One region of the Paenisporosarcina sp. genome, then DNA from elsewhere that is predicted to be linked to it. Evidence: predicted binding sites of a transcription regulator. Region 1 holds the regulator's gene; the other holds the start of a gene.
What was found. Region 1 encodes NrdR, which represses ribonucleotide reductase genes. Its sites were predicted from a motif close to AACACNATATATNGTGTT; they were not measured.
Positions count from the first base shown of each region.

Region 2: a site for NrdR is predicted at 9,878-9,895, ahead of AC3EA5_RS05100 (vitamin B12-dependent ribonucleotide reductase). Genes of this name have one in related genera too.

Region 1 covers NZ_JBYNRN010000012.1:120,908-132,277, forward strand. Annotated here, with positions in the region: gene hflK (FtsH protease activity modulator HflK) at 1-941, shown strand, start outside; gene hflC (protease modulator HflC) at 941-1,924, shown strand; gene polA (DNA polymerase I) at 2,087-4,711, shown strand; gene mutM (bifunctional DNA-formamidopyrimidine glycosylase/DNA-(apurinic or apyrimidinic site) lyase) at 4,725-5,597, shown strand; gene coaE (dephospho-CoA kinase) at 5,613-6,224, shown strand; gene AC3EA5_RS03870 (glyceraldehyde-3-phosphate dehydrogenase) at 6,330-7,352, shown strand; gene speD (adenosylmethionine decarboxylase) at 8,124-8,507, shown strand; gene nrdR (transcriptional regulator NrdR) at 8,626-9,096, shown strand; gene AC3EA5_RS03885 (replication initiation and membrane attachment family protein) at 9,117-10,496, shown strand; gene dnaI (primosomal protein DnaI) at 10,498-11,370, shown strand, end outside.
Region 2 covers NZ_JBYNRN010000012.1:366,038-377,407, reverse strand. Annotated here, with positions in the region: gene accC (acetyl-CoA carboxylase biotin carboxylase subunit) at 1-459, opposite strand, end outside; gene accB (acetyl-CoA carboxylase biotin carboxyl carrier protein) at 471-983, opposite strand; gene AC3EA5_RS05145 (SpoIIIAH-like family protein) at 1,177-1,710, opposite strand; gene AC3EA5_RS05140 (hypothetical protein) at 1,707-2,150, opposite strand; gene AC3EA5_RS05135 (hypothetical protein) at 2,206-2,367, opposite strand; gene AC3EA5_RS05130 (stage III sporulation protein AE) at 2,369-3,271, opposite strand; gene AC3EA5_RS05125 (SpoIIIAC/SpoIIIAD family protein) at 3,678-3,887, opposite strand; gene efp (elongation factor P) at 4,606-5,163, opposite strand; gene AC3EA5_RS05115 (M24 family metallopeptidase) at 5,183-6,244, opposite strand; gene aroQ (type II 3-dehydroquinate dehydratase) at 6,244-6,684, opposite strand; gene AC3EA5_RS05105 (hypothetical protein) at 6,751-7,230, opposite strand; gene AC3EA5_RS05100 (vitamin B12-dependent ribonucleotide reductase) at 7,281-9,845, opposite strand; gene AC3EA5_RS05095 (lipoate--protein ligase family protein) at 10,026-10,862, opposite strand; gene AC3EA5_RS05090 (rhodanese-like domain-containing protein) at 10,961-11,341, shown strand.

The DNA.
Region 1 (11,370 bases):
TATTATCTATTGTGTCTTTATCAATACTAGGAATTATTGCATTAATAGCTATTTTTACATCTTGGTATACCGTAGATGAGTCTGAGCAAGCAGTTGTTATTACATTTGGTAAAGCAGAAGCACCAATCCTTGACTCAGGTTTACATTTTAAACTACCTTGGCCAATGCAAAAAGTGAAAGTTCTTTCCAAGGAAACATTTAGTCTCCAGTTTGGTTATAAACAATCAGCTGATGGAGAAATCGTCTCGTTTGATAACGAAACAAAAATGATTACTGGTGATGAAAACATTGTTTTAACTGATTTAGTTGTGCAATGGAAAATTACCGATCCGGCTAAATATTTATTTAACGCTGAATCACCACAAGTCATATTACATGATGCAACGTCAGCATCCATTCGTTCAATCATTGGTAGTTCATTAATCGATGAGGCGCTAACTTCTGGTAAAGCAGAGATAGAAGCGGAAACTCGTGATTTACTTGCATCATTAATTGAGAAATACGATATTGGTATTACGATTCTTGGAGTTAAATTGCAAGATGTTGAGTTGCCAAATGCAGAAGTTCGTGCTGCCTTTACCGCAGTAACAGATGCACGTGAAACGAAAAACACGAAAACAAATGAAGCTGATAAATATAAAAACCAACGTGAAAGTGAAGCGATTGGAGAAATTTCTGCGATTAAATCTCGTGCAGAGGGACAACGTACAGCTCGTATTGAACAAGCAAAAGGTGAAATTGCTGTATTTGATAAGCTTTATACCGAATATAAAGACAATCAAGAGATAACGAGACAACGTTTAGTCATTGAAACACTAGAATCTGTCTTGCCGAATGCGCAAATTTATATCATGAATGATTCAGGAGAGACGGTAAAATATTTACCATTGCAACAACCAACGCAAGTGCCACCTGTTGCAACTGAAGGAGGCGGAAATTAATGGACCAAAATAAACAAAATCCATTTAGTTCTTTGGAACAAAAATTTAATGAACAATTTAATAAAAACAATAAAGTTCCAAAGACAAATGAACCCATTAATTTTAAAAAGCATATGAAGACTATTATCATTCTTACACTAATATTTGCTTCGTTCGTTATCTTACTTGCCAATATCTATGTCGTAAAAGAGAGCGAGTACCGTGTGGTTCGTCAATTTGGTGAAGTAAAAGAAATTCGTCATACACCAGGTATTTATATAAAGGTTCCATTTTTACAAAGTGTCACCTCGTTGCCTCGTTACCAAATGACATATAACGTGTCAGAAGCAGAGATTAATACGATGGATAAAAAACGTATTATTATAGACAACTATGCTGTATGGCGTATTACGAATCCAAAAATGATGATTACGAATGCCGGTAATATGCTGAATGCTGAAGGACGTATGGAAGAATTCATTTATTCAGTGGTTCGTACAGAGTTGGGTCAACTAGCATATGACGAGATTATTAATGATGAAAATACTTCTCGAGGGAGTTTAAACGATCGAGTAACTGAGAGAGTAAATGAATTATTAGCAAAAGACAAATATGGGATTGAAGTAGTTGACGTACGTATGAAACGTACAGATCTTCCACCTGAAAATGAACAATCGGTTTATACACGTATGATTTCAGAGCGTCAATCAATTGCTCAAAAGTATCTTTCTGAAGGGGATGCTGATAAACGAACGATTGAGTCTACAACAGATAAAAAAGTTCAAGAAATGATTGCGGTCGCACAAAAAGAAGCTGCCCTTATTACTGCAGAAGGCGAATCAGAAGCAGCGAAAATTTATAACCAATCGTTTTCTAAAGACCCTGAGTTTTATGCATTATACCGCACACTTGAATCTTATAAGAAAACCATTGGGGAAGACACAATGATTATTCTTCCATCCGATTCACCCTATGCAAAAATTCTCACAGGTTATTTAGAATAGCTTTTATTCGAATTTAAATGCAAATGATCTTCTTTGAATTTGAAGCGTCATTTTCCTTTCATCTACCCATCATGGTAAAATGAAGGAAGATGGCGTCTTTTTGCTTGGAAAATATATAACGGATAAATTTTAGGATTTCAATACATAGAGGAGTGGAATAGCTTGAGCAAAAATAAAGTGTTATTACTCGACGGAAACAGTTTGGCGTACCGTGCTTTTTTCGCACTTCCTTTACTGACAAATGAAAGCGGAATTCATACGAATGCAGTTTATGGTTTTACGATGATGCTACAAAAGATTTTAGATGAAGAAAATCCGACGCATATGTTGGTAGCATTTGATGCAGGGAAAACGACATTTAGACATTCTACTTTTGGAGAATACAAGGGAGGACGTCAAAAGACTCCACCAGAACTTTCAGAGCAATTTCCTTACTTGCGAAAATTGTTAACTGCATATCAAATCCCTCAATATGAACTCGAAATGTATGAGGCAGATGATATTATCGGAACACTTAGCAAACAATCAGAGTTAGCTGGTGATGAAGTTGTAATCGTTTCTGGTGATAAGGATTTAACGCAATTGTCTTCTCCTACGACAACTGTGTACATTACAAGAAAAGGTATGACAGATATTGAGAAATACACACCAGAACATATTAAAGAGAAATATGGCTTAACACCTGATCAAATTATCGATATGAAAGGATTAATGGGCGATTCATCCGATAACATACCGGGTGTTCCTGGAGTCGGAGAAAAAACGGCTATTAAATTATTGCTTGAACACAAAACTGTAGACGGAGTTTACCAAGGTTTAGAAAGTGTTAAAGGGAAGTTGAAAGAAAAGCTAGAAGCCAATGAAGAGCAAGCGAAAATGAGTAAAGTACTTGCCACGATTGAGACAAATGCACCCATAACTATTGGCTTCAAAGATCTTCAGTATGAGGGGCCAAACATGGAAGAAGTGTTGAATATTTGGCAAGAGCTTTCCTTTAAATCGCTACTTGAGAAAACTACTTACACCCAAAAAGAAGTCGCTCAAGAAGACATTGTATTTGAACACCTTACAGAAATAACATCGGAACATTTATCAGATGAGATGGCCGTCCATTTAGAGTTGTATGATGAACAATATCATACAGCGGATATGTTAGGTCTTGCATTAGTAGATGAACACAATGCCTATTTCATAAAAGTGGATGATGCGTTTAAATCATCAGATTTCCGTGCTTGGTTAATTGATGACACAAAGAAAAAGCGATTAGTTGATGCAAAAGCTGCACTTGCAGCATTCCATCGTAAAGATGTCTTGCTAGATGGTGTGGAATTTGATTTTGTATTAGCAGCCTATATTGTGAATCCTGCCATTACCTCAGATGATGTAGCTGTTTTATCGAGAGAGTTTGGCTACATGGAAGTCTCGACTAATGAACAAGTATATGGAAAAGGTGCTAAAAAATCCGTACCGGAAGTTGACATCCTCAGTGATCATATTGTTCGAAAAGCAATGGCTGTTTGGAAATTACGAAATACAATGGATGACAAACTAAAAGAAAACGAACAATATGAGCTATACCATGACCTTGAACTACCTCTTGCCACTATTCTTGGGAAGATGGAATCAGATGGCGTTAAAGTTGACAAACAAACACTTTTAGACATCGGTGAAGATTTAGCTGGCAAACTTACTGAAATTGAACAAGCGATTTATCATGCATCTGGTGAAAGCTTCAATATTAACTCACCTAAACAATTAGGCGTTATCTTATTTGAGAAACTTGGTCTTCCACCTTTAAAGAAAACGAAGACGGGTTATTCTACTGCAGCAGATGTTTTAGAAAAACTTGAAGGAAAACATGCGATTATTTCTCATATTTTACTTTACCGACAATTAGGTAAGCTTCAATCTACTTATATTGAAGGTCTTTTAAAAGAAATTCATGAAGACGATGGAAAAATCCATACTCGTTACCAACAAGCTCTGACTCAAACGGGTAGACTGAGTTCTACGAATCCAAATTTACAAAATATACCCGTTCGATTAGAAGAAGGGCGTAAAATCCGAAAAGCCTTTGTTCCTTCTCAACCTGACTGGGTTTTATTTGCAGCCGATTATTCGCAAATTGAACTACGTGTATTGGCTCATATGTCAGATGACGCTGAATTAATTGACGCATTCCGAAACGATCTTGATATCCATACAAAAACAGCAATGGATGTTTTCCATGTGGAAGTAGATGCAGTGACGTCAGATATGCGCCGTGCCGCCAAAGCAGTTAATTTTGGGATAGTTTATGGAATTAGTGATTATGGTCTATCTCAAAACTTGTCGATCACGCGTAAAGAAGCAGCAGAATTTATTGATCGCTATTTACAAAGTTTCCCGGGCGTTAAAGAATATATGGACAATATCGTTTATGAAGCGAAGCAAAAAGGATTTGTTACGACGATTTTAAATAGAAGAAGATATTTGCCAGATATTACGAGCTCGAACTTTAATTTACGTGGCTTTGCTGAACGCACAGCAATGAATACACCAATACAAGGTAGTGCTGCGGATATTATTAAGAAAGCAATGATTGATATGGCTGATCGTTTAGAGAAAGAAAATCTCCAAACCCGTATGCTACTTCAAGTTCATGATGAATTAATCTTTGAAGCACCACCTGAAGAAATTGCCATTTTAGAAAAAATCGTGCCTGAAGTGATGGAGCATGCAATCGAATTGAAAGTTCCTTTAAAAGTTGATTATGCATATGGTTCCACTTGGTACGAAACGAAATAAGGGGGCTGACTAAGTGCCTGAATTGCCAGAGGTGGAAGGAGTAGTAAACTCTTTAAAACCAGTTGCAACTGGAAAGACAATCAATGAAGTTAAGGTTTCTTCAGTCATTACCCATGCACATTCACAAGGAAGACAAGCCATCGTCAAAGGAAGTTCACTTCAACAGTTTTGTAGTGGTCTAGCAGGTGCCAAAATTGAACAAGTGGTTAGAAGATCTAAATACATTTATTTTCATTTAATAAAAAACAATGAACAAAAGTTACTGGTCACTCACTTAGGTATGACTGGCGCATGGTTTTATGTTCAGCATACCGAAGATGTGACGGAAGAAAAATTCAGGAAACATATTCATGTTCATTTTCAATTAGATGACGACATGATTTTAGTTTATGCTGACATTCGAAGATTTGGGGAAATGAGATTGCTCGATATGGAATCACAATTTCCACCTCTTTTATTAATGGCTCCAGAACCCTTTGAAGAAATTGCGCTGAATCATTTTTTGCAGATGTCTTTATTGCCCAAATACCAACAAAAATCGATTAAAGAAACAATTATGGACGGACAAGTCATTTCAGGCTGTGGAAATATATATGCAACTGAAGCATTGTTTCGAATGAAGATACATCCTGGTAGGACGGTCAAACGCATTAGTGAGAAAAGAAAAGTACAGTTGTTTAAAGAGATTGTAGATGTATTGAATGAAAGTATTTCTGCAGGAGGCAGTTCAATCTCTGATTACCGGAATATAAATGGTGAAGCGGGTAATATGCAAGACCGCTTACAAATGTATGGGAAGAAAATTTGTCCAACATGTCAGCAACCAGTTAAGCAGCGAGTGCTCGGAGGACGAAATTCTTGGTATTGTTCAACATGTCAACGATAAAGGATGAAGAGTTACATGATTATTGGTTTAACAGGAAGTATAGCGAGTGGGAAAAGTACGGTTTCCAAAATGCTTCAAGATATGGGATTCTCCATTATTGATGCAGATATTGTGGCGAGAGAAGTTGTCGAGCTAGGAAGTGATACACTTCAAGAAATACAAAACCAGTTTGGAAATGATGTACTTCATTCAGACGGAACACTTAATCGAGAAGTTCTTGGCTCCATGATTTTTCACCAACCGGGTAAGCGCAAACTATTAAACGACATCATGCATCCCGCTATTCGAAAAGAAATGTTAAAACAGCGTGATGATTTGACCAAAAAGGGAATTGAAACATTTTTCATGGATATTCCATTGCTTTTTGAAAGTCGTCTTCAACATTTGGTTGAGAAAATATTAGTTGTTTCGGTGACTGAGGACGTCCAATTAGAGCGTCTCATGAGTCGCAATAACTTATCCAAAGAAGAAGCAGAAGCACGAATTAAATCTCAGTTACCTTTATCCGAAAAAGAAAAAGGGGCTGATGCGGTTATCTATAACAATGGATCAATTGAGGAGTCTAAAAAGCAATTGGAAGGCATTTTAAAAATTTGGGATGTATCACCTTATAATTCAGAAAAGTAGAACTTCTTTAGGTTTAGTTGAAAGTGTTTACCCAAATTTTATATGTGTTATACTAATTACGGATAAAAGTTCAACAGTATAACATACATGTAGGAGGATTTTTCAATGTCAGCTTCTATTGCTATTAATGGTTTTGGCCGTATTGGCCGTATGGTATTCCGACAAGCTATTCTTGAAGATAATCTAGACGTAGTGGCAATTAATGCCAGCTATCCCGCTGAAACGTTAGCACATTTGATTAAGTATGACACAAATCATGGTACATTCTCTGGAACAGTAGAAATTGAAGAAGATGCGTTAATCGTTAATGGTAAAAGAGTTCAACTAGTTAGTGACCGTGATCCTCTAAATTTACCATGGAAAGAAATGAATATTGATATTGTTATTGAAGCTACAGGTAAATTTAATGCACGTGAGAAAGCAGCCTTGCATTTAGACGCAGGTGCAAAAAAAGTAATTTTGACGGCTCCTGGTAAAAATGAAGATGTAACAATCGTTATGGGTGTTAATGATGACAAATTAGACATTGAGGCACATGATGTTATCTCAAATGCTAGTTGTACAACGAATTGTCTTGCTCCAGTAGCGAAAGTATTGAATGATACTTTTGGTATTGAAAATGGATTAATGACCACTGTTCACGCATATACAAATGATCAGAAAAATTTAGATAATCCACATAAAGATTTACGTAGAGCTCGTGCATGTGCACAATCTATCATCCCAACATCTACAGGAGCAGCTAAAGCATTATCGTTAGTGTTGCCTGAATTGCAAGGGAAACTTCATGGATTGTCATTACGTGTACCAACACCAAACGTATCACTTGTAGATTTAGTTGTAGATCTTCAACAAGACGTAACAGTTGAAGATGTGAACAATGCTTTTATTAAAGCGTCTGAAGGAAGTATGAAAGGTGTACTTGGTTTCACAACTGAACCTTTAGTTTCAATTGATTTTAATACAAATCCACATTCTGCAATTATTGACGGTTTAACAACGATGGTTATGGGTTCAAGAAAAGTAAAAGTTCTTGCTTGGTATGACAATGAATGGGGTTATTCTGCTCGTGTCGTTGACTTGACGAAAAAAGTTGGCGCAGCACTTAAAGAAAAAGTTCAAGCTTAATATAAACATTCATTCTATCTTTTGATAGAGTGGATGTTTTTTATATACAAAAGATAACAATTTTTATTTTGCAATTTGATTCCTAATATTATGTACTTAACTGAACATGGATGTGGTCGGCTATTTCTTTCGCTTTCCGCGGACGAAACGCAAGCCTCCTCGGCTCATCTATCTCTGATAGCTGAATCTGTGGGGTCTTGCGTGTTTTGTTTTTCCGCTGGAGTCTTCAGAAATAGTCAACCACTTTCCTAGAAAATAGTTTGAGGAGTTATGAAACGCCTTGAAAATTGCAACTCATATAACAAGGATCCTCTTTTCTTAAGGTGTAATAAAATTAAAAGTATTAATTCACCCTGGAACATGAATGGAATTTTTTTAAGGATTCATGTTGATTGGAATGGAAGCGGCGACTCCGAGGGGAGATAGCAGATGTTTTGTGCACCGAAAGCGAAGCGGCAGGTGCATGAGTTTTAGACCCTGGAGCGGAATCTAGAGGAACAAAGACTAAGAACGCCACATCACTTGGCAACGTCTTTTAAACCAACCAATCTCTAACAAAGAATTCCATTTATATAGTATTGTGAAATTATTTTAAGTTTTTATCTTGCATTGATATTTAAAACATCATATAATGACATTCGTGTACTTCGAATGTACATACGGACTGCTTAAAGGGTTAGGACCTCTCTGGACTAACTTTCCCCCGTGGTAGTCAAACTTTAAGAAGGTTACAAAATTCTTAAATTTTTTATTAGAGGGGGAAAACGAACCATGGAAACAATGGGACGTCATGTAATTGCAGAACTTTGGGAATGTGAATTTGACAAATTAAACGATGTGAATTTTATCGAAAGAACATTTGTTGATGCAGCACTAAAATCAGGAGCGGAAGTACGTGAAGTTGCATTCCACAAATTTGCACCACAGGGTGTAAGTGGAGTAGTAATTATTTCCGAGTCACATTTAACGATTCATAGCTTCCCAGAACACGGTTACGCAAGTATCGATGTATATACATGTGGCGATTTAGATCCAACGATAGCTGCAGAATACATTGCAGATGCACTTGGGTCAAAAACTCGTGAAACAATGGAACTGCCTCGTGGTATGGGTCCAGTTAAAGCGGGTAAAGCACTTGTAACAGCACATGCATAACATTTGAAATTATAAACGAGAGAGCAGAGGGAGAAATTCCTCTGCTTTTTCGATTTTAGGGACAAATGTTTGATATAATAAATGAAATAAAAGAATTACGAAATCAGGAGATTATCATATGAGATGCCCAAGCTGTCAATACAATGGAACAAGAGTTGTCGATTCAAGACCTGTCGATGATAATAAGGCGATACGCCGAAGAAGAGAGTGTGAGGATTGTGGTTCTCGTTTTACTACTTTTGAAAAAGTAGAAGAGATGCCATTAATCGTTGTGAAAAAAGATGGGTCACGAGAAGAATTCAGTCACGAAAAAGTTTTACGTGGTCTTATTCGTGCTTGTGAAAAACGTCCCGTTTCTTTAGATGTACTTGAGAACGTCGTCTTTTCAATTGAAAAAGATTTACGTCGTATTGGAAATTCTGAAGTGAAGTCAGAAGAAGTTGGTGAAATGGTAATGGACCGTTTAGCCAAAATTGATGAAGTAGCTTATGTGAGATTTGCATCTGTCTACCGCCAGTTTAAAGACATTAATGTATTTATCGATGAACTAAAAGATTTATTGAAAAAGACACCAGAAGACCCACGTTAAAGGTAAGGGAGGTATGATGTATGCAATTTTTGTTTAAAGAACTTCAACCCGTGGATAGCTGCATCATTCAAATGCCCTATCCATTAACGGATCAAGATCGTCAGTTAGTGACTCTTTTATATAAGCCCATTATCGGAATTGAAGCTATGAGTCTTTATTTTACATTATGGGCTGAATCTGAGTACCATCCTGCTGAACCCGTTAGTCATTATTTTTTAATGGACGTATTAGGTATGCCTTTAAAGAAAATATTTGATGCTCGTGTTTCATTAGAAGCAATCGGATTATTAAAAACATGGAAACAAGACAAGTCAGACCAGAGATTGTTTATTTATGAAGTATTAGCTCCTTTAACGGCTCACGCGTTTTTTAGTGAACCCATTTTAGCTACTTCACTATATAGCGTCATCCATGAAAAGGCCTATATAAAAGTACGAGATCGATTTATGAAAAAACAGCAAACACATCAAGATTTCGAAAATGTTTCTCGCGAACTTAAAGACGTCTACAAAAGTAATCATGACTATAATAAGCTAGGCCATATTTTTGATAACACCCCGACTGAGGAAGTGAGTCGACCTAGTAAATTGCCGTTTTATTCACTAGATTTCGATTTCGACTTATTAAAATCAGGGTTGTCTGAAGTGATGATTCCTTCGCATGTATTAACTTTACCCGTAAAAGAATTGATAGCGAAGGTAGCGTTTTTATATTCGTTTAATCCAATCGACATGCAAAAGGTTGTTATGCTCGCGATTGATGATCAAAATCGGATTACGGAAGACCGCTTAAAAAAATCAGCAGCAGATTTTTATAAATTGACGGTTTCTTCTAAACCACCTAAGTTAATGAAACAAGTGAAAAATACAACTGAGCCTGCTAGTCAACTTGCAAAATCATCAAAGGATGATTTGTTGATTAAATATCTCGAAGAAACACCTCCGCTTGAAGTGTTAAGAGATATTTCAAAAGGTAGAGAACCGATGCCGATTGAAGTAGAATTGGCTAACGAATTGGTCATGAAATATGAACTGCCACCACCCGTGGTAAATGTGTTACTTCAATTCGTTCTAATACGTGCAAAAATGAAATTAAATAAAAACTATGTCCATAAAATTGCGGCTCATTGGCAACGAGAAAATGTTCAAACAGCTAGAGAAGCAATCGATATTTCGAGAAAAGAACATGATCAATATCTGGATTGGCAAAATAGTGCATCAAAACCTGCAGCTTTCCGTAAAAAGGGAACTCGAGATGAAAAAGTTCCGGAATGGTTCTTTAAAGCCAAAGAAAGCCGAGCGACTAAACAAACAATTGAAAATGAAGTCACTGAAGACTTTGAAATTGAGAAACAAAAATTGCTTAAGAAACTCGGTGTAACAGAGGGGCAGGCGAAATAAAATGGAACCGATTAGCGAAACATTAAAACGAGTAGTAAACGCGCCAGAATTCTCTAAACGATATGATAATATGAAAGCCGAAATATTAGAGAATCCTGGAGTCCAACAGTTCTTATCTCAGCATGCTGATGAAGTGAATAAAGCGATGGTGGATAGAAGTTTAGGGAAACTATATGAATACACGACTCAAAATCATGATTGCGAAAATTGTGCAAACGTCGCTCAATGCTCGAACATGATGAAAGGATTCGTCCCAAACCTCGTAATTACAAGAGGTAGTATTGATATTGAATACACAAAGTGTAATCAGAGACTAGTTGAAGAAGAGCGTCGCCACGTATCGGAAATGATATCAAGCATGCATATGCCGAAAGATGTATTAAAGGCTAGACTTGCTACTGTCACATACGATCATAATACGCGAGTTAACCTGGGATCAGCCGCACAAACTTTCTTAGAAGAAGTGAAAACCGAAGGAAGTTTACCTGCAAAAGGTTTTTATATTTATGGTGAATTTGGTGTTGGTAAGTCATATGTTTTAGGTGCGCTTGCGAATGAACTAGCTGAATTACGAATAAAAACAGTTCTTGTCTATGTTCCTGAATTCCTTAGAGAAATGAAACATGCGATTCAAGATCAATCGTTACAAGAAAAAGTGGATTATGTGAAAAAAGCTCCTGTATTAATGTTAGACGATTTAGGTGCAGAAACACTTTCTAGCTGGACAAGAGATGAAATTTTAGGAACCGTATTACATTATCGAATGGCTGAAAACCTTCCTACTTTTATTACCTCGAATTTTGATTATGACGGATTAGAAGATCACTTAGCCTATTCAGGTAAAGGTGAAAGAGAATTAGTAAAAGCAGCAAGA
Region 2 (11,370 bases), 250 kb from region 1:
AGGGAATCCAATTTCTCGAGCTATTGCGAGACCCTCTTGGTCGTCAGCAACGATGCCTGTTGAACCTGGTACGACTGGCACTCCAGCTTTTCTCATCGTTTCTCTCGCAACATCTTTTGTACCCATTTTAGATATAGCATCTGAAGTAGGTCCAATAAATGTAATATTGCATTGCTCACATAATTCAGCAAACGAAGCATTTTCCGCTAAGAAACCATAACCTGGGTGAATCCCGTCACAACCTGTTAGCTTGGCAACACTAATAATGTTAGAAAAGCTTAAATAACTATCTTTAGACAATTTCGGACCGATACAATATGATTCATCAGCCATTTGAACATGTAAAGCATCATGATCAGCTTCTGAATAAACGGCAACTGTTTCGATATCTAATTCTTTACAAGCTCGAATGATACGAACTGCAATTTCTCCACGATTAGCAATTAGTACTTTTTTCATTTTAATCCCCCTCAGTTCGCTTTTACTAAGAACAGAGGTTGGCCATATTCTACAAGTTGTCCATCTTCAACTAAGATTTCAACAATCTCGCCTGACACTTCTGCTTCGATTTCATTAAACAATTTCATAGCTTCTACAATACAAACTACCGCGTCAGCATTTACCTTGTCACCAACTTGAACATATGCAGGTGAATCCGGTGATGATGATTGATAATAGGTACCAACCATTGGTGAAGTAATTTTGTGCAATGAAGCATCTAGAATTGCTGGTTCTTTTACTTCTTCAGCTGAAAACGATTCAACTTTATCATTTTTTGGTGCTGCTGCAACTGGTGCTTCTTGTACGGCATTTACAATTGGTTGTGCAACAGGTTGAGGTGTTGAGCTCAAACCTTCTGTGTGAACATGACCATTATTCTTTTTTAATTTCACTTTTGTTCCTTCAGACTCGTAAACAAACTCATCAATTGTTGAATGATCGATTAATTTTATGATTTCACGTATTTCTTGTACTTTTAACATCGCGAACTCCCCTTAAGTGTATGTAATTACGTACCCCTTCTATTTTAGTCTTTTTTTGTTCAATTTGAAATAGATAACCCAAAAATACTTAAGAGTTGGTACTAATTATTAGTAATAAGTTTAATTAAACACAATAAAACCACAACCAATTGCGGCTGTGGCAAATATTACGACCGATACTTATTGTCTATTATTATTGTCCATCATCAAATTCTACTTTAACTTCTTTTGCATCTTCCCATTCATTCATGACAATGTAGATAATTTCATTAGCTTGAGCTTTTGATTGTTCTGACGATACAACCGTAACTAATACTTTCCCATCACTTGTGCGTACCAAAGCATCTGAGTACCCAAGGTTTTGAACTAACATTTCTAACATTGCTTCTGTTGCTTCTCTTTTCGCTAAATCTTCCATTTCTGAGTACGCTTCGTTTACTTGATCAGCTGATAGTTCATTAGATGCAATTTGAGCCTCTAATTGTTCCCTTTGTTGACTACGTTGGTTCGCAACTTCCATTCTCATTTCTTCAAATAGTGAACTTTGTGCTAATACCGGTGTCACTTCACCCGTTTCCTCAACTGCTAATTGATCTAATGTTTCATTCGAAAATATCGCCAATCCATCAAATGGTGAATTCGGATCTTCTTGAACATAATATACGGAAATAACCGCAACCAAACTTAAGAGAGTAAGCATCCACACTGTACGTTTTTTGACCTTCATTTCAAAACCCCTTTCTCATCCATAGGGACGACTACAATTCTATGTTCTGGCAAAATAAATATGGAAGACAAATATTGCTTTAATTTATTTTGAACTTGTATATTATCAGCACCTGCTGCAACTACAAGTATGGACTGAATCCCACTTTCCTTACTTGTTTGTTCATTAAATAATGAAAAGGTTGGTAAACTACTTTTTGAATCCACTTCATTTTGTTTGCCACTATAAATGAATAATTCTACATCACCTACTCCGTCTATTTTTTGTAATACTTCTTTAAGTTCTTGTGAAGCGGATGCTCCATCTTCGGATGTTGGTGTAGAAGTAGAGTCATTCAAAAAAGGCACACCATTCATAACGAAGAAAATTAATAGCATCGACACAATCAAGATGATAGGTGGAAACTTCTTGTTGTTAAATAGAGTGGATATTTCCCACACTCCCTTCTCTTGCAAAACGATGCATTTGATAAACTATATGAACAGGTATGCCTGTCTATGCATATGAAAATGTAGATAAATACAAGATTAAATAGATAGCGATCGCAAAACGGGTAATTCGTTGAATATGTTCTACTGAATCTTTGTTGCTAAACATGAGTTGAGCAATCTGACTGATAAAGATTATGGCAATTAAACCTTTTAACCATCCGTGCATATCAACCCCTCACTAACATGGACAATTTTAAGATAATAACTACAAAAATTGCCGTGTAGAAAAAGGCAAATGCAATGAGGAACGAAATCATACTTAAAACAAATAGTGACTTCCCAATATCATCTAAAAAATCTGCAAGATCTTCTGGTGCAAATGGTTCGATGAAGGCTGCAACAAATCGATAGCAAAAAGCGATCAAAATCGTTTTTATCGTTGGAACTAAGACAATCACTAAAATACCTACTGCAAGTCCAGAACCAGTAACAGCTGTTATGGAAGAAGAAAATCGACTAAATGTACTTAAGCTCTCAGAAAAAAAAGAACCTACAAATGGAATGTTTTGTTGGATTAATTTTTTTACGGGTTCACTAAAAGCACTGGAAATATTCCAGGAAATGAATCCTTGAATGGATATAAAAAAGCTATAACTTACTACAATGGCTGAAACAATGCTCAATAAGGAAGTCCGAATTAAATCGGATAATTTTGTAAAAGAAGTACTTGGGTGAAAGCGACTAACAAAATCGAGCAAAATGGTTGTTATAAGTAAAGGAATCAGTAGTTTTTCGGAAAGAAATACGGAAAATTGAATAAAGAAAAATAACGCGGGATTCCAGATGGAGAAAGCTAATGTACCTCCATTCATAAACAGACCAGCTGTTAATACCGGATAGACGCTCATGAATAAGGAAATCATATTCGATGCAAAATCCTTCATATTTTGAATAGCTTCAATTGCCGGCGTAATTGTAAATAAAACAGCGATTGCAAATAAAGAAAACCTTGTCCATTTTTGTCCGTTTGGAATCATAATATCTAAAATAGAAGCGATTAGAATTCCGATGATTAACACAACAAAATAAGTACTAATTCCAAACAAATAGGAGATTAAGGGCTCTAACACAGGCTCTTCCTCTCCTTTCAGCACATTACTCAATAATCAGAGTTGATAATATTGAAAACATTTTTTTAATCAATGGTATCCACTGTGATAACACGATTACATTACAGCTAACTTGAATCATTGGTATATAGAGATCGTAAGAGAGATTTCTAAACCAAGCAGACAACGCTTCAGATAGAAAGGTAAAAAAAACTGAGATTAATAATACTCGAATGATGGGTCCGCCTTCAGAAGGCACCGCTAAAATGATTTGTTGGGTAAAAGGTACGAGTAATGTTATAAAGACATGGGCTAGTAGCATGAAGAAAAAGAATGTCGTGAAAATGGGTGTGAACTGAGGAAGTATTAAGTGTAGTAATAGTAGGAGTAAAATCATGAGTATAGAAAGAAAAATACTAATCATAGCTTAAACCGAAGTTGTTAGCCATTCGAAAAACGTGGAGATTTCCGAAAAAAAGTACCTTAAAAATCTGAGCATTTCAGCAGTCATATACATATAGCCAAAAACAAAGAGGAAAAACGTAAACTCTTTTTTTCCTGTTTGCTCAAAAAACAAATGCAAAAAAGCCAATATTAATCCTATTCCTGCTACTCGGAGAACATCAATAAATTCCAACTTGTCCCCTCCTCCGTTTATGTACTTTATGCAAAAACAGGTTTGAGTATGAAAAAGAGATGGGGCTGGGACAAAACAAAAAACATCAAAATTTCTCAGTGAGAAATTTTGATGTTTTATTGCTTATGCTAAATTGATTTCCGTTGCGGGGACGCTTTCCGGGGGCACGTGGCCAACAGGATGTTGGTTTCAAAGACGTTGCCACAGGGCGTGGCGCACTTAGTCTTTGTTCTGCTGTTATCCGCTCAAGTGTCTAAAGCTCACGCGCCACTCCACTTCAATCAATTCATAAAGTATCCATTTCTTAATATAGATTTTTGCCTCAAATATATAAATTCCACTTATGTCCCAACCTCTTTCTTGCGAAGTTAGTGAAAGGATGCAACGCACTATCATGTTTCGAAGCTAGCGGAGCGATGATGTAACCATAACTCTGCTGCATACTATTTAGCAGGAAAATGGTCGGCTATTTCTGAAGACTCCTTCGGAAAAACGAAATATGCTAGACCCCACCGGCTCAGCAGTCGGTGACAGCTGAGCCGAGGAGGCTAGCGTTTCGTCCGCGGAAAGCGAAAGAAATAGCCGACCACATTCTTTTCAATATGAAGTTTATTCGTTATAAATTCGAATTATGATGTTATATAAACAATTACTATTTTGTCTAAAGTAAGAGATGGGCATGTCTTTCTAAAAAGAAAGACATACCCATCTCTTAAAATTATGCTCTTGAAACGTAAGAAGAATCCGTTGTATTAATAATTAATTTATCACCTTGGTTGATAAAGAAAGGTACTTGAACTGAAAGGCCAGTTTCAACTACCGCTGTCTTCGTACCACCACTTGATGTGTCTCCTTTGATCCCTGGTTCAGTTTCTGTTACTTCTAGCACAACTGAATTCGGTAGCTCGACACCTAATGTCTCACCTTGATATTGCATAATATGAACTTCCATATTTTCACGAAGGAATTTCAATTCATGTTCAATTTGTTTTGTATCAAGTTCAATTTGTTCATATGATTCTGTGTCCATGAAGTTATGAACATCACCATTTGCATAAAGATACTGCATTTTACGGTTATCGATTTGTGCTTTTGCAACTTTTTCACCCGCACGGAATGTTTTTTCATTTACTGCGCCTGTACGAATATTACGTAGTTTCGATCGAACAAAAGCTGCACCTTTACCCGGTTTTACATGTTGGAAATCTAGAACTCGCCATATTCCACCATCAACTTCAATTGTTAAACCTGTTTTAAAATCATTTACTGATATCATGTGTATATTCCTCCAGAGTCTATAAAATAAGTAATTCTTTTGTTGAATGTGTTAATTTTTCATTACCCGAAGATGTAACAATTGTATCATCTTCGATACGTACGCCACCGATTTCCGGAACATAAATTCCTGGTTCAATGGTGATAACCATTCCCTCTTCTAAAATCGTTTCAGATCGGAATGATAAGCCAGGACCTTCATGTACTTCTAGACCAATACCATGTCCTAGTGAATGACCAAATGCATCTCCAAAACCTTTTGCTTTAATATAATCACGCGCAACAGCATCAGCTTCAATACCTGACATACCTGGTTTGATTTCTGCTAAAGATTTTAATTGAGCATCAAGAACAATTTGGTAAATCTCTTTTAATTCCTTTGAAGGCTCTCCAACAGAAACAGTACGAGTTAAATCAGATACATACCCGTTGTATAACGCTCCAAAGTCTAAAGTAACAAAGTCACCAGTTTCAATAATTTTATCCGTTGCTACACCATGAGGTAATGCTGAACGAAGTCCTGAAGCTACGATAATATCGAAAGATGAAGAACTAGCTCCTTGTTTTCTCATAAAGAATTCTAATTCATTTGAAACTTCAAGCTCCGTTTTACCAGGTTTGATATACGTGATAATATGTTCAAATGCAGCGTCTGCAATGTTTGCTGCTGCCTTTAATATCTTAATCTCTTGCTCCGTCTTAATCAAGCGGATTTTTTCAACCAAGCCAGATACAGGAATTAAATCTGCTTTGATCGCTTTTTGATAGATTTCAAACATCGCATAGCTCATATGATCTTTTTCAAAACCGACTGATTTGATATTCATTTTTTCTAATTGTGCTCCGACTTCTTCCATTATCGGCTTCGAGTGTTGGACGATTTCAAACCCTACAAGTTCTTTTTGAGCTTGTTGAGTATATCTAAAATCCGTGATAAAAACGGCATGTTCTTGAGTAATAATCGCTACCCCTGCTGTGCCAGTAAAACCAGTTATATAACGACGGTTATATTCACTTGTTAGTAGAATCGCCTCAATATTATGTTCAGCGAAACTTTGACGAAGTTTACGTAATTTCTCCATTACAATTCCCCATTTCTCTTTATGAATGTTTCTAGAGCTAACTGATACCCAAATGAACCCAGTCCGCTGATTTGACCCTCACACACTGCTGCTAGGACGGATAAATGTCTGAAGGCTTCTCTCTTATGTATATTTGAAATATGAACCTCAATCACAGGAATAGTAATGGACGCAATTGCATCTCTTATTGCATAGCTCGTATGTGTGTAAGCCCCTGGATTGAGTATAATTCCTTTTACATCGTTATCTTCAGCTTCATGAATCCAATCAATTAATTGACCTTCATGGTTAGACTGAAAACAACTTATGTTAACTTGATGTTGTTTCCCATATTGGATAAGAGAGTTTTCAATGTCAGTTAAGGTTTCGGTTCCATAGACAGAAGGTTCTCTCTTACCCAGTCGATTTAAATTAGGGCCATTTAAGCATAGAATTTTCATTCAGAAACCCTCCTATATGTATGCACTCTTTTATTTTAGCATAACCGAATGAGAGGGCAACCTATTTCAATTCCCTTGATGTACAACTCTTCCATAGTAAACAGCCGTTTCAGCTAATGCTTGAGTAAAGATTAAAACCACAGCCATAAAAGGAATGGCTGATTTTTTAAAAAAAGAAAAGTCCGATGCAATCATCCACTCCACTCCTACCCAAAGACATATTCCTAACACGATAGATGTTAACAAAGGCTGTATATTTTTAGTGTAAGAAAGTAATTTTAATAGGAACAATATGAATAGAAATAATACAATACCAAGTATGATCCACCTCACTGATATGTGAGTTTCTGTGAATAATTGATATTTTTTCGACCAACCTGTGGGGTTCCAAGATATAAATTTAAATGTCTTCAAAAACAACAAAATAATAGTAAATATGAAAGCAGTTACGGCTGAAATAACGAGATAAGCTTTTTTGTCCATGTACAACATCTCCTTTTCGATTAGTTTTTGACGAACATTGCGATGCCTAATCATTTTCGGCAAAATAAATACACCTTGTCGCTTTAAAAGCAACAAGGTGTATTTAAATCGTATTATAATCCGCATCTTAATTGAGCATTGCAATTTGTACACGTATTACATCCGCCCATCTCTTCTACTGTTCCAGTACGACAAACAGGACAAGTATTTCCAACTTCTGAACCAATAGTTACATTAGTCGAGCGTAAATCTTGAATCGTATCAATTAAAACAACCGGACGATTTTTCATCACTTTTTCTTCATGGTAATGCTCGTCCACAATATTTTCTTCTGCTTTCAATGTTAAAACTTGTGCATCTCTACTTCCATCAACATATACAGTACCGCCTTTAGCTCCACCCTTATACAAACGTTCATACACTTTTTGAACTTGTTCCACTGTATATCCTCTCGGAGCATTCACCGTTTTTGATATCGAACTATCAATCCAACGTTGAATAATACACTGAACATCCACATGAGCTTCAGGTGCCAGTTCCATTGCTGTGACAAACCACTCAGGTAGATTTTCTTCACTAGCATTGGGATTTGTTGCTAAGTAATCCTGTACAATATCAGCTTTGACTTCTATGAATTTCCCAAGTCTTCCACTGCGGTAATACGTAAATGAGAAATATGGTTCTAATCCAGTTGCTACACCAACCATAGTTCCTGTTGAACCGGTTGGAGCAACAGTCAATAAATGTGAATTACGGATTCCACTTGCTAGAATTTTAATGCGGATATCTTCAGGCATTTTCTTCATAAATCCAGTCTCAATAAACGCTTGTCTTAATCGATTCGTCTCTTCTAGCGTAGAACCTTCTAAAAATGGAAAGCTTCCTCTTTCAGTAGCCAATTCTGCAGATGTTTCATATGCAGCGACAGCGATGGTTTCAAAAATTTGATCTACCAATCGATTTCCTTCATCAGATCCATATTCTTTTTCACAATAAATAAGCAAATCAGCTAAGCCCATAACACCTAAACCAACTCGGCGTTCACCAAGAGCTTGTTTACGATTATCTTCTAAGAAATAAGGAGTAGCATCAATGACATTATCTTGCATTCTAACTCCAACTTGAACTGTTTCTCTTAGTGCTTCAAAATCAACAGTTTTGTTTTCTTTATTTGCAAATTGAGCTAAATTAACAGCAGCTAAATTACAAACAGAATTAGGTGCTAATGGTTGTTCTCCACATGGATTGGTTGCAACTACTTGTTGACCGTATGCTTTTGCATTCGTCATATCATTTGCATTGTCAATAAAGAAAATACCTGGTTCTGCAGAATATGTTGCACAGATATTTATTAATTTCCATAACTCTTTTGCTTTCATCATACGGTAAGTTCTTACCCCGTAACCTAACTTCTCCCACTCACGTACATCACCAATTTCATGCCATTTTTCATTATACTCAGCCATTTGTTCAGGTGTATACTCTTCAACTGCAGGGAAACGAAGAGCGTGATCGCCATCTGCTTCTACTGCCTTCATGAAATCATCTGTTAAAGTAACAGAAATATTAGCCCCAGTTAAAAACTCAGAATTATGGACACTGTATGTACCACCATCATTAATCTTTGTTTCAGCATCACGAATGATTGATTCGTTAAATCCACCGTGACCAGGAATCGTCTTGTAATTAATAATCCCTTGATACATAGATTCTTCCTGATGTGTTAAAGGCTTAAATTTTAATTTCTCTTTCGCAAGTAAACGGATTGTTTCGTCTTCTGTATTTTCAATTAAGAATCTTAAAATTCTTGGATTTTGCATTTTAGAAATAATAAATTCTGCAATATCTGGATGCCAGTCTGCCAGCATAATCATTTGTGCTCCACGACGGCTACCACCTTGTTCAACTAAATGAGTAAGTTTGGCAATATCGTCTAACCAAGAAACGGAACCAGATGATTTGCCGTTTACTCCTTTAGCTAACGTATTACGCGGACGTAAGGTAGAACCATTTGTACCTACCCCACCACCACGACTCATAATTTCCATTACTTGTTTTCGATGATCAGAGATACCTTCACGCGAATCTGGGACGAAAGGCATAACATAACAATTAAAGTACGTTACATCTGTTTCTGCACCAGCGCCATAAATGACACGACCAGCTGGTATGAATTTCAATTCAACCAATTGTTTATAAAATTTATTAAACCACTCTGTCTTTTTCTCTGGTGTAGTTTCTACAGAAGCTAAACCAGTAGCATTTCGCATGGCAATTTGTTCATAAAAAACTTCAAGTGGTTTTTCAATGACATGAATTGAACGTTTAACAATTCCTGTAGCTTGTTCTTCTGCATCATCAATAGCGCTGCGGTAATCTTCTTCAATCATTACTTCTGCTTTGCTTGATGCTTTATCGATTGAAACGATATACCCAAGACCTCGTGCTGGAAATTTCGGATCTTCTTTAACGGTTAATACGACAAAATCTCCAACTTTTAGCGTTTGCTTTTTCGTATCTTTAAAGGAGTAACGATCAATCATAACTAACCTTGAAACACCCTTATGAGTTATTTTCATATCACTACTTATCGGGTGAACCTGTGGAAATGCAGCAATATCTTGATTTAAAGCTTCAACATTTACTGAAAAATTATTTTGTTTTTTTACAATGACCATTTAAATTCCTCCTCTAAACATTAAACAACGCAAACACAATATATAGTGTATTCGATATTTAATAAGATACTATATATGGATGTTTTATTCAAATGATTAGGAGTGAGCATCGAACATACATACCCAACGTCTATAGGATAATAGTTTCAATTTATTCTTAAAAATAATCCTTTTTACCCATTATTTTCGATAAGTCCACTCGTCATTAGCGTAACGACTAGCTTCAAGTGATTGTACATATTTAATTTGAACATCTGATAAAGTAAATTCTTCAAAATGAATTTGTAAGCCATCTTCAAAACCTTGTTTAAATGCCTGAATACATTCTTCCATATTTGCGGGTTTTTCTCTTAATCGATTAATTGCGACAGCTTTCTCGGGTAAACTTTTTCGGATTCTTTCTTTTACTTGTTCAGAAGGATATTTAAACAATGATACGAGTTTATCCGCATCCAGATTCAACAAAATCGCACCATGTTGTAAAATGACTCCCTTTTGGCGCGTTTGTGCGCTACCAGCAACTTTTTTTCCTTCTACCACTAATTCATACCAAGAAGGTGCATCAAAGCATACAGCGCTTTTAGGGTTTTTTAGTGCACTTTTCTTTTCATCCGTATCCGGTACAGAAAAGTATGCATCTAAACCAAGTTTTTGAAAACCGATTAATAAACCTTCGCTTAACACACGATATGCCTCCGTTACAGTTGCAGGCATGTTTGGATACTCTTCACTGACGATGATGCTATAAGTTAACTCATGTTCATGTAGAACACCTCGACCACCGGTTGGTCTTCGCACAAATCCAAGATTATGTGCTTTTAGTTGCTCTAAATCAATTTCTTTTTCAACATTTTGGAAATACCCAATCGATAAAGTAGCAGGGTTCCATTCATAAAATCTTACAACTGGAGGAATTTCACCAGCACTGTGCCAATCTAGCAATGCTTCATCTAGTGCCATATTGAATGAAGGGCTACATGCTCCAGAATTTATAAAATACCAAGTTGGTTTTGACATCAAGATTCCTCCTTACGATGAAATACATATTAACAAACACATTGAATTGTGGCTATACTTTCTTTTATAATATAAATAGAGAGAGAGGGGAACAATTCGTGGAATACTTGTATATTATCGCAGCCGGTTTATTCGGTTTGATTGTTTATTTTTTAGTATCTTCATTTCGTTTAAAGAAAGCTGTTTCTGGTTTAACACAAGAGCAGTTTATCGAAGGTTATCGCAAAGCTCAGCTAGTGGATGTTCGTGAACCAAAAGAATATGACGGTGGTCATATTTTAGGAGCACGTAATATTCCTTCTTCACAAATGCGTCAACGTTACAAAGAGATCCGCTCTGACAAACCAGTTTACTTATATTGCCAAAACAGTGCAAGAAGTGCTCGAACTGCTTTGTTCTTAAAGAAAAAAGGATACAATCAAATTTATCAGTTACAAGGCGGCTTCCGTCAATGGACTGGTAAAATCAAAGCAAAATAAACACGCTCAAGGGGTTATCTCAAAAGTCA